Regions from separate parts of the Acidovorax sp. FW305-C-20-28 genome, predicted to be linked through region 2. Evidence: predicted binding sites of a transcription regulator. Region 2 holds the regulator's gene; the other holds the start of a gene.
What was found. Region 2 encodes LexA, which represses DNA repair genes until DNA is damaged. Its sites were predicted from a motif close to ACTGTATNNNNATACAGT; they were not measured.

Region 1 (5,703 bases), on a different contig from region 2:
GAAGGTGCAACGTTCGGCGATGCGCACGGTCTCGGCCATCAGTTCCTCGGGGTAGGTCTGTGCCAGCCGCACCCGGCTGCGCAGGTGCCGCTCCGCGCTGCGCTGCAGCTCGTAGCCGCACTCGGTCAGCGGCTTGCCCACCCGGGTCGCGGTCAGCACGTCCTGCAGGGGTTTGCGGCTGCGCAGGTGCATGAGCACATCGCCCAGGGCCACCAGGGGCAGCTCGGTCAGGGCCGAGAGTTCGCGCACACGGTGCAGCCACAGCTCGTCGTCGATGCGGCGGTTCAGGTCCACCCCCAGCCAGGCCCGACCCAAAAAATGCGTCAAGGTCCACTGGCCCAGTTCCTCCAACTGCGCATCGCTGGCTTCCCGGCAGGGCGAGACCACCAGCAGGCAGTCGGCCAGCGTGTCGCCCTCGATGTCCGTCTGATGGAGCAGGTAGGTGCCTTTCTCGGACGAGCGTCGCAGGCGTGTGATGAACTGGCACAGGTTGCCGTAGCCGTTCATGTTCTGGGCCAGCGCCACCAGGGTGAAAGGCAGGTCCGCCTGCACCTTGAACTGCGACCCGATTAACAGCTGGATGCCTTGCTTCTTGGCCTCCATGTGCGCGCGCACCACGCCGGCCAGCGTGCATTCATCGGTGATCGCGATAGCGCTGTAGCCCAGCTCCTTTGCGCGCTCGACCAACTCCTCGGGCCAGCTGGCGCCGATGAGAAACGAGTAGTTGGAGACGCAGAGCAGCTCTGCATACAGGGGAAGCGCCATACAGCCTGCTCACGGGTGCGGATAGGGAGTAGGCCGCTCAGGCGTAGCGCCCGTGCAGGAACCAGCCGGTCTCGTCGTTCGCCAGGCGTTGCTGGTAGATCCACAGCCGCCCCGCATGCTGGCTCTGGGCCACCCAGTAGTCGCGCTGCACATTGGTCTGCTGCGCATCCGCCCCTTCGCCCACGCGGTGCCACCAACCACCCTCGACGCGGTCGGGGCCGAGCAGCATCACCAAGGGGCCCTGGTAGATCGGACGGTGGTCGCGCTCGGCCAGGCGCAGTGGTTCCTCGAAGATCCAGTCCGGCACTGGGAGCTGGCACGGGCCAGGAGAAGCACGCGGTCGTGGCTCCTCTGCGCCAGGCCAGCGCTGCATCCATTCGGGCCGGTGGTCCTCGGCGAGCAATGGCCGCACCACCTCGGCTTTGCCGATGCGCGCTTGCACGCGCTCCAGCACCAGCCAGGTCGCCTCGCCCTGGCGGATGGTGTCGGGCAGCAGCGACTTGCTCTCCTGTTGGATCGGGAAGGTGCGGGCAGCGACGAGTTCGATGTCTCCCGCGGGCGCCTGCAGCTCCACCTTGGCCAGGTGTTCGTTCAGTAGCCGACTCAGGTGGTCTACCGACTGGGTGGGCTCAGCCGTGCCCACGGTCAGCTCGCCGCCCGTGCCGGCTGTCTTGGCGCGCATGACGTCGTGCCACCAGCGCAGCGTGAATGACGTGACGCCCATGTGCCGGGCCGCCAGCCAGCTGGACATCTGCAGCAGCAACCGGCGGGCGCCGAACATCAACGCGGGGGCATGCTCCACCCTGAACTGAAATTCCAGCCGAGCGCTGAAGGTCTCCGGCAACTGCACCCATTCGTAGGCTTCGGGCCGCAGGCCATACGCCTGGTCCAGCCGGGTCAGCAGCTCCTTGTCGAAACGCCGGCTCAGGCCGCCGCGCGGCAGCTTGCGCACATCGCCCAGGGTCCTGCAGCCCAGGCGCTGCAGCGTGCCCAGGTGGGAGGCCACGGCGGTGATGGTCTCCAGCGGGAGCTTGTCCAGGATTGAGGGCAGCGGGCCTGCAAAGCCGTCGGGCACGCCCGCTCGCACCAGCGCCAGCGCAGCCGTGCCCGTAGGTGCCCATGCGATGCACTCCACACCCAACGCCGTGCCTTCCACCTCAACCCGCTGGCGCAGTTGCTCCAGGCCGCCGAACAGGCGCGCGCTAGCTCCCACCTCGACCAGCACAGCCTCCTCCAGCACTGCCACCCGCGGCGAGAACTGCAACGCCCATACGGCGAGGGACGGCAGGTCAATGGGGATGCAGGATGCGCTGTGGGTGCTGGATGGTCGCAGTGCGGCCCAGATCCCGAGCATCGGGGGCCTCCTCGCGCGAAAAAGAAAACGATGTGGAGCGCAGCAGGCGAGGTGGCAGCACCTTGCGCAGCTGCGGGGGAATGGACTCCAGCTCCAGGGCGTCAGTGCACGGCGTGCCGCGGCGCTTGAGGATCTGCACGTGGATGTTCCAGCCAGAGCCCAGGGATGCCAGCAGGCGCAGCGGCGCCGGCGATGCCTCGCGCTGCGCGCCTGTCGGCCGGAACAGGAACACCGGTGACTGGCAGGACTGCGCGTGCACCTGCAGGCGGCGGATCTGGTCCGCACGCGCCTGAGGCAGCCAGGCCATCACCGCGCCCCGCGGGTTGGACTTGACCAACTGCTCGGTGATCCAAAGCCGGTCTGCAGGCGCCTTGGCGCGGATCCACACCAGGCGGTCCGGGTGCACGCCGCGCTGGGCCAGGCCGCCGGCGTGCGGGGGCAGCGGGGGCGAAACCAGCAGGATCTGGCCGTCGCCCTCCATCAATGACGGGATGCAGCCTCCCAGCAGGCTCCACTCGCACAAGGGCGCCTGGGGCGAAAGCACCTCGGTCAGGGACCGCGTTGGCCAGCCGCCCCCGGGCAGGGAGGCGTCCAGGCTGTCAAAGCCCGTGGGGATCGTGGGATGGTTCTGGTGGGCCAGGTCGTCACCGGTCCAGACGGCCTCCCGCACGCTGATGGGCAGGTGCTGGGTGTCGAAGGAGCGGGCGGCGGCTGGCATGTCCAAATACTGTGATTAAACCCAGTATACGGACAGGCCTACTGACAGAAAAGAGGTCGCCGACGGCAGTTGAAGGCCATTGCGCGCGGTTCGCACTGAAAACGATAGCGGGGGAATCAGGGCCGGTGCGGGAGGATCAATGGAACGACTGGGGCGGAAAAAATTTGCGAAGAATGCTTCTGGACTGGCGTGGCAAAAGTGCGTAAGTCTCAGCGGCTCGTGCGCGTCGCCTTGGATCGACCGGTCAGACGGCCACTGGCTTTCATGTAGGCAGCGTTGATCTGACTCGCTTCGCTCTTGGTCATCCAGCGACAGTTGGACGGCACATACCCCTTGGACTTGTCTACCCGTGCGAACGCCAGGCTCGGGTCATCCACCCAGCCGACATCGCGCAGGAAATCTTCAAACTTCAGCCAACAGGGATGCACCTCCAGGCCAGGCTTGTAGTGTTTGGAGTTAGGGTTCACTGAGCCATGGACGATTGCGCTCCACGCCTTGTATGGCTTGCTCTTCACAAGACTCTCGCCCGCCCTGGCAGGCTTTCGGACATCAATGCGCCCAGTCTGGTGCCTTTTGGCTGCAGCACTGTATGAAATGCCGAACCTCCCAGAGATGTAGGCAATTTTCGATCTGATACTCGGAAAGGCAATGCCGTCAAACACCTGTGGCTTGGCATTTGATCCACCGCTTACACCACCAGGGTCAATGTTGAAGCCATGGGGAGCCATGGTTCCCAGTTCTCTGATCCATTTGCGCTCCTTGGCCTCCAGATCCATCTTGGCCGTGCCGTGATCGATGACCGAGATCTCGAAGGCCGAGGCTCCATATTTACGAATGGCCGCATGCAAAGAGCATTCGCTTCTGATCCATCCCGCCCGAGACTGCTCTTGGTGATAGAGCCAACGTCGTTCCATCGTCTGCACGGTAAGACCGACGTATTGACGACCGCTGTCTTTGTGCGTTACGACATAGATGACTCCGTGCTGGTAGCCGGGATTGGGGATGCGATTGAACGCTTCCTCTGGACGCATTCCATTTTTAATCCACCGCTTGATCGTTAGTTCGTGGGCCAGGGGCTGAAGTGCTCTACAGGCAGCCCTGAGGTTCGGGTAGGAGATGCCAAATACAGTCATCGCCGTGACTGTCGCTTTGTTCGAGCGGACGTACTCTTTCAAGAAAATTTTTTCCTCGGGCATTCCCGCTTCCCTGCGTTTCAGCGCCCTCCAGTAATTCACTCCCAGCTGGTTGCATCGCTGCTTGAAGCTGATGTGGCCAATGTTTGATTTGCGCATCCGTTGCTCCCAAAAGAGTCAGACGGTGCCATGCCTGAAAACATCCAGTGTAAAAAATAATTGGGCACTTACTGTGGGCCCGAAAACACTGGTTGGCCATGTCCAGCCCCCAAGAACAGCAGCCTGTTGGTGCAATCAACGCTGGCAGCAATTCGTCTCAGCAGGCCCCGCAAGACTGGAACCAGGACACCACTTGGATGCGCTTTTTCCAGCCACATGACCGTCTTGGTTGCGATGCAAGCAAGGTCACGCGCAACTCGTCTTGATGTACTGGCTCGCTGGCATACTTCCGGCGATAACAAATCGCGACACACCGCCTGCATGAACCAACAAGCCCTCTCTGCCTTCATCTGGTCCGTGGCCGACCTGCTGCGCGGCGACTACAAGCAGTCCGACTACGGCAAAGTCATACTCCCCTTCACCGTGCTGCGCCGCCTGGACTGCGTACTCGAAGCTACCAAGCCGGCCGTGCTGGCCGAACTCGCTGCGAAAGAAAAGCAGGGGATCAATCCAGACCAGTTTGTGCAAAAGATCACGGGCCTTGGCTTCTACAACGCCTCCCCGCTCGACCTGACCATGCTGCTGGGCGACGCCGACCACATTGCCCAGAACCTCTACAGCTATGTGCAGGCGTTCTCGCCCGCAGTGCGCGATGTATTCGAGCGCTTTGAATTCCACACCCAGGTGGAACGCCTGGCCAAGGCCGGGCTGCTGTACCGGGTCACCGAAAAGTTCACCAACATCGACCTGCACCCTGAGGCCGTCAGCAACATGCAGATGGGCTTGGTGTTCGAGGAACTGATCCGCAAGTTTGCAGAAATCAGCAACGAGACCGCCGGGGAGCACTTCACCCCGCGCGAGGTCATCCGCCTCATGGTCAATCTCATCTTCATTGAAGACGACGACATCCTGAGCAAGCCAGGCGTGGTACGCACCATCTACGATCCAACGGCCGGCACCGGGGGCATGCTCAGCGTGGCGGGCGAGTACCTGGCCGAACACAACCCCAAGGCCCGCCTTACCGTGTTTGGGCAGGAGCTCAACCCAGAGTCCTACGCCATCTGCAAGGCCGACATGCTGATCAAGGGCCAGGACGTGGCCAACATCGCCTTTGGCAACACCCTGAGCGACGACGGGCATGGCCCCAGGCACTTCGACTACATGCTCTCCAACCCGCCCTTTGGCGTGGAGTGGAAAAAGGTCGAGAAGGAAGTGCGCAAGGAGCACGAACAACAGGGCTACAACGGCCGCTTCGGCCCCGGACTGCCCCGCGTGTCCGACGGCTCCATGCTGTTCTTGCTGCACCTGCTCAGCAAGATGCGCCCGGTGGCCGAGGGTGGCAGCCGCTTCGGCATCGTGCTCAACGGCTCACCCCTGTTCACGGGCGGCGCGGGCAGCGGCGAAAGCGAGATCCGCCGCTACGTGCTGGAAAACGATTTGCTCGAAGCCATTGTCGGCCTGCCCACCGACATGTTCTACAACACCGGCATCAGCACCTATGTCTGGATCATCAGCAACCGCAAGCCCGCCGCGCGCAAGGGCAAGGTGCAGCTCATCGACGCCAGCGGCATGTG
Region 2 (5,703 bases):
CGATCATGAAGTCGGGCGCCCTGGTCAGCGACGATCTGATCATCAACCTCGTCAAGGAACGCATTGCGCAGCCCGACTGCGCCAAGGGCTTCCTGTTCGATGGTTTCCCGCGCACCATCCCCCAGGCCGACGCGATGAAGGCCGCGGGCGTGAAGCTCGACTACGTGCTGGAGATCGATGTTCCCTTCGAGGCCATCGTCGAACGCATGAGCGGCCGCCGCTCGCACCCCGCCAGCGGCCGCACCTACCACGTCAAGTTCAACCCGCCCAAGGTGGAAGGCAAGGACGACGTGACCGGCGAAGACCTGATCCAGCGCGACGACGACAAGGAAGAAACCGTCAAGAAGCGCCTGCAGGTCTACAGCGACCAGACCCGCCCCCTGGTGGACTACTACAGCCAATGGGCCAAGGCCGAACCGGCCGCCGCCCCGCAGTACCGCGCCATCAGCGGCATGGGCAGCGTGGACGACATCACGCAGCGCGCCTTCGCGGCACTGGCCAGCTGATTTTTCAGCGGCCCTTCAACAACAAAGCCGGGCATGCCCGGCTTTGTTGTTTCTAGCTCTCCGGCGAAGCCGCCGGCAGGGGACGCCGCTTATTTGGACTTCGCCGCAGGAGGAACAGGCATGTTGGGCATGGTCACGGCACCAGGCTTCTGACCTGCCGCGCACGGCCCCAGGTAACGGGCCTCCATCACCATCGTATCGGTGGCCTTGCCCATCATCGGAGGGTTGTAGGCGTTGTTGATCACCGTCTTGTAGCTGCTGGAGAAATCGCCCGTCGTGACCGTTCGCGACGTCACGGCAATGGTTCCCATCTTGCACTCGGAATTGCCGGTGATCGTATTACCGTCCCGCTTCAACTCATTCTTGCTGCACATGTTCTTGGCCGTTTCCAGGGCCGTCTTCTGCATCTGAGCCTCAAAGGCTTCGTCCGTGCACTGCTGCATGACGGCGGCCGGAGCACCCTCGCCCGATACGGTTTTGAGCTCCCACAGACCCGCCTTGCGCTTGGGAAGGTCCAGGGCCTGCGCAGGCAGGGCTGCCAATGCCACAACTGCAGCCACGAGAGAGAGGGAAACGAAACGCATGAGAAACTCCTGCAAGGTAATGCGCCGGATGATAGTTGTGCTCTCGCGCAGAACCGTCGCCAAGGCCAAAAGCTGTGCAACCAAACGTGCACTAATCGACGCCCGCGCCGCTTCTCGCCTCAGGCCGGACTAGAGCGCAGGCCATAAGCCTTGCCATCGACGAACAGGTACTCGGCGCGCAGCACCGGATCGCCCTTTTCCTCGCGCAGCGTGAAGCCGAGAACCGAAAGCGCCGTGCCCGGCTTGATCTCGGCCACCTGCCAGGCCTGCATGCGGGTCAGCGGCGCGAGCTCGATCTCCCACATACGGTCCTTGCGCGTGGGCAGCACGGCGCGCGCCAGCAAGGCCTTGCCATCGACCGGGGCCGTCTGCGCCGGCACGGCCCGCTGTGCCAGATTGGGCGGCAAGGCCAGGGCGGCGGGCAACTCCAGTTCCAGCTCGGCATGCGGGTTCTGCCAACGCACCTTGCGCACCGTGCCTTCCAGATAGATAGGCCGGTCGGCGTCGAAGCTGCTCCAGCCGTGGTGGGCATGGGCTGCAAGAGGCACCAAAGGCAAGGCAAAGCCAGCGAGAACCAACTGACGACGTCGTACGGACATGGAACTTCTCCTTTGCAAAAAGCGGTCTCCGCCCCCACCCCACCCACAGCCCTCGACCTATGCAACTGGCACAGACCCAATCAGCGCCACCGTGGAACTGGCTTTGCCAGGCCACCGGTGGCGTCCCCCTGAGGGGGAAGGCGCGAAGCGACTCAGGGGGCTACAAGTACGCTATCCAGCGACCACAAGCCACGACGGCCAGCCAGATGAGGGTGGACAGCAGCATCTGCGCCCGCGCCAGGCCATCGAGCCGCGCGAGTGAACCGCGCCCATGAAACCACGCCGCGTTGCAGGCGGCAAGCATCAACAACAGCATCTTGAGGGTGAATGCCCGGTTGGACAGCAGCTCCTGCGGCTGGGTGGCAAACATCACCAGGCCCGACAGGGCTGCCAGGCCAAAGCCGCACAGCGCCAGCGAGAGGCTCAGGCGCGCCAGATCGCGGGGCGCAATGGTCGCGCCCCAGCCAAACACCCGCAGCTCGAGCAGCACCAGATTGCCCAGCAGCAGTGCAATGCCCACGATGTGCACCACCTCCAGCGCCGGGTAGGCCCATACGTGGGAGCGAAGGGCAGTGAACATGGTGGGTTGTCAGCCCAGCAGATCAAGCACCAGGCTCACGCGGGCCTTGGCAGGCGACAGGCCGGGCATGGCGGCCAGGCCATCGCCGGCTGTGGGCAGCAACTGGCCTTCGCTGCAACGCGTGGAACGCACCACGCGCACCCCCACGGCCTGGGCACGCAGCAGCGCTGCCTCCAGTGCATGGTGGATGGTGCCATTGCCCGTGCAGGCCACCACCAGGCCCCGCACGCCCTCGCGCACCAGCGCATCCACGGCACGGCCGCTGGCACCCGCGTGGCTGACCACCAGCTCCACCCAGGGCCAGGGTGTATCGGCAGGCACTGCCGTGAGGGCACCCGCACCCTTGGCGCCAGCAGACTGCGGCCAGGCCTGCACCAGCCGGGCCGCGCCCTCTTCCACCCAGCCCAGCGGCCCGGCGTCGCCGGAACTGAAGGGGTCGACCCGGTAGGGGTGCACCTTTTGCACGCGCTGGGCACCATGGATGGTGCCGGCCGCCACGACGACCACGCCCTGCGCACCCTGCGTGGTGGCCACGGCCACGGCATCGAGCAGGTTCTGCGGGCCATCGGGCACCAGCGCCGTCGCCGGCCGCATGGCGCAGGTCAGCACCACGGGCTTCCTGGCATCCAGCACGGAATGCAGGAACCAAGCCGTCTCTTCGATGGTGTCGGTGCCATGGGTGATGACGATGCCGCGAACGGCCGGGTCGTCCAGGCATTCGGCGCAGCGCTGCGCCAGCGCACGCCATACGCCGTGCTCCATGTCCTTGCTGTCGATCTGGGCCACCTGCTCGACCACGAAGGGCCCGCCGGCCAAGGCCTCCAGCCCCGGAACCGCGGCCAGCAGCTCGCCCACCCCCACCTGTGCGGCTGTGTAGCCGATGTTGTCCCCCGCCTGCGCAGCGGTGCCGGCAATGGTGCCGCCCGTACCCAGAACCACAATTTTTTGCGCACTCACTTGCATACTCCGAAAAACTGGTGAAAAATACAGTTACTGGATTAAAAGACAGTCATTTGCCACTGTACCGGCACCCACTGGAAACCACCATGCTCGACAACCCCAAGCTCACGGCCCGCCAGCAACAGATTCTGGACCTGATCCAGACCGCCATTGCGCGTACCGGCGCCCCACCCACCCGCGCCGAGATCGCGACCGAGCTGGGCTTCAAATCCGCCAATGCGGCAGAAGAGCATCTGCAGGCCCTGGCCCGCAAAGGGGTGATCGAACTGGTCAGCGGCACCTCGCGCGGCATCCGCCTGCGTGGCGACACGGTGCGCTCCATCAATGCAGCGCGCGGCACCCAGTTCAGCCTGCCCATTCCCGGCCTGTCGCAGCTGGTGCTGCCCCTGATCGGCCGGGTCGCCGCAGGTTCGCCCATTCTCGCGCAGGAGCATGTCGATCAGACCTACAGCCTGGAAAACAACCTGTTCCAGCACAAGCCCGATTACCTGCTCAAGGTGCGTGGCATGTCCATGCGCGATGCCGGCATCATGGACGGCGACCTGCTGGCCGTGCAGTCCACGCGCGAGGCGCGCAATGGCCAGATCATCGTGGCCCGCCTGGGCGACGACGTCACCGTCAAGCGCCTGCGCCGCACGGCCACCGGCATCGAGCTGCTGCCCGAGAACCCCGACTACCCCGTGATCACCGTGCAGCCCGGCGAAACCTTCGAGATCGAGGGCCTGGCGGTCGGCCTGATTCGCAACACCATGCTCATGTAATCGCCGTTGCGCCGCCCAGGTGGCGGGCGTTTGGCGGGCGGGGTGCCGGTTTTCGGCGCCGCCGCTGGTCAGCCCTGGGCTGCGCACTTGTCTTCGCAATCCTGCCTGTGTTCACCACCGACCTTCGGAGTCTTCACATGCGAATTGCTTCCCTGACCCTCTCGGCCTTCTCCCACCCACTGCACGCACTGGCACGCTGGCTGCAGCCCGCCATACGTGGCGGGTACGACCACGGCGCCACGGTACGGCCTGCACGCACCTGCAAGGTGCCAGTGCCCGCCCACGCAGCGCCCGCATGCCCCGCTGCGGCCCGCATGCCGCGCGACGAGGCCATGCAGACTGCAGCAGGAGCACGTGGCCTGCAGCACGGCACCACCCCAGGCACCGACGCTGCGCACGGCCACACCCAGGCACCCCATGTGGTGCGCGTGCTGCGCACGGCGGCCTCGGGCGCCGATGCCGGCCGCCTCGTGATCTCTGGCCGCATGGCCGACGTCTGCGCAGAGCTCGACCGCATGGCCGCGCGCGAGGCGCTGCAGCACTGAGTGCACGGCCACGCGTGCCCCTCAGCGCGTGCGGCACCGGACCTTCCGACGCCCCTGCTCCGCCCGCCTGGGGTTGGCCGCGAGGGCTGCACCAAGCCCTTTTGACCCCGTTCTGCGCCGCCAGGGCCCGGGCATTCACGCAGCGTTGCAAATGCAGCACGCCCGACGGGGCTTGGGACGCAAAGACTGCGGCGCGCCAAGGCACAATGTCGGGATGAACATCGTGATCCTCGACGACTACCAGGATGCAGTGCGCAAGCTCCATTGCGCCAGCCGGCTTGACGCCTACACCGCTAAGGTCTACACCAACACCGTCAAGGGCCTGGGACAGTTGTCGGTGCGGCTCAAGGATGCCGACATCATCGTGCTGGTGCGCGAACGCACCCAGATCACGCGCCAGCTCGTCGAGAAACTCCCCCGCCTCAAGCTCATCGCCCAGACCGGCAAGGTGGGCAACCACGTGGATGTGGCCGCCTGCACCGAGCGCGGCATCGCCGTGGCCGAGGGGGTAGGCTCACCCGTGGCACCGGCCGAGCTGACCTGGGCCCTGGTGATGGCGGCCACGCGCCGGCTGCCGCAGTACATCTCCAACCTCAAACACGGGGCCTGGCAGCAATCCGGGCTCAAGGCCGCATCCATGCCCTCCAATTTCGGGCTGGGCTCGGTGCTGCGCGGCAAGACGCTGGGCATCTGGGGCTATGGCCGCATCGGCCAGCTGGTGGCCGGCTATGGCAAGGCCTTCGGCATGAACGTGCGCGTCTGGGGCCGCGAGGCCTCGCGCGCGCAAGCCCTGACCGATGGCTACCAGGCCGCCAGCACGCGCGAGGAGTTCTTCTCGCAGTGCGACGTGATCTCGGTGCACCTGCGCCTGAACGACGAGACGCGCGGCATCATCTCGCTCGAAGACCTGTCGTGCATGAAGCCCACCTCGCTGTTCGTGAACACCTCGCGCGCCGAGCTGGTGGAGCCCGATGCCCTGATCGCGGCACTGAACCGCGGCCGACCCGGCATGGCCGCTGTGGACGTGTTCGAGAGCGAGCCCATCCTGCAGGGCCATGCCCTCTTGCGGCTGGAAAACTGCATCTGCACGCCGCACATCGGCTATGTGGAGCAGGACAGCTACGAGCTCTACTTTGGTGCGGCCTTCGACAATGTGGTGAACTTCATC

Region 1: imuA (translesion DNA synthesis-associated protein ImuA) is a predicted target of LexA. The motif match lies at 2,846-2,863, and genes of this name have one in related genera.

The regions. Positions count from the first base shown of each region.
Region 1 is NZ_JBYSYM010000023.1:48,442-54,144, reverse strand. It holds gene AC3WOH_RS23710 (error-prone DNA polymerase) at 1-765, opposite strand, end outside; gene AC3WOH_RS23705 (Y-family DNA polymerase) at 803-2,119, opposite strand; gene imuA (translesion DNA synthesis-associated protein ImuA) at 2,055-2,837, opposite strand; gene AC3WOH_RS23695 (GIY-YIG nuclease family protein) at 3,047-4,129, opposite strand; gene AC3WOH_RS23690 (type I restriction-modification system subunit M) at 4,451-5,703, shown strand, end outside.
Region 2 is NZ_JBYSYM010000003.1:40,751-46,453, reverse strand. It holds gene adk (adenylate kinase) at 1-506, shown strand, start outside; gene AC3WOH_RS05285 (DUF3617 domain-containing protein) at 596-1,090, opposite strand; gene AC3WOH_RS05280 (DUF6152 family protein) at 1,210-1,689, opposite strand; gene AC3WOH_RS05275 (hypothetical protein) at 1,850-2,269, opposite strand; gene AC3WOH_RS05270 (asparaginase) at 2,279-3,232, opposite strand; gene lexA (transcriptional repressor LexA) at 3,316-3,990, shown strand; gene AC3WOH_RS05260 (hypothetical protein) at 4,128-4,535, shown strand; gene AC3WOH_RS05255 (D-2-hydroxyacid dehydrogenase family protein) at 4,750-5,703, shown strand, end outside.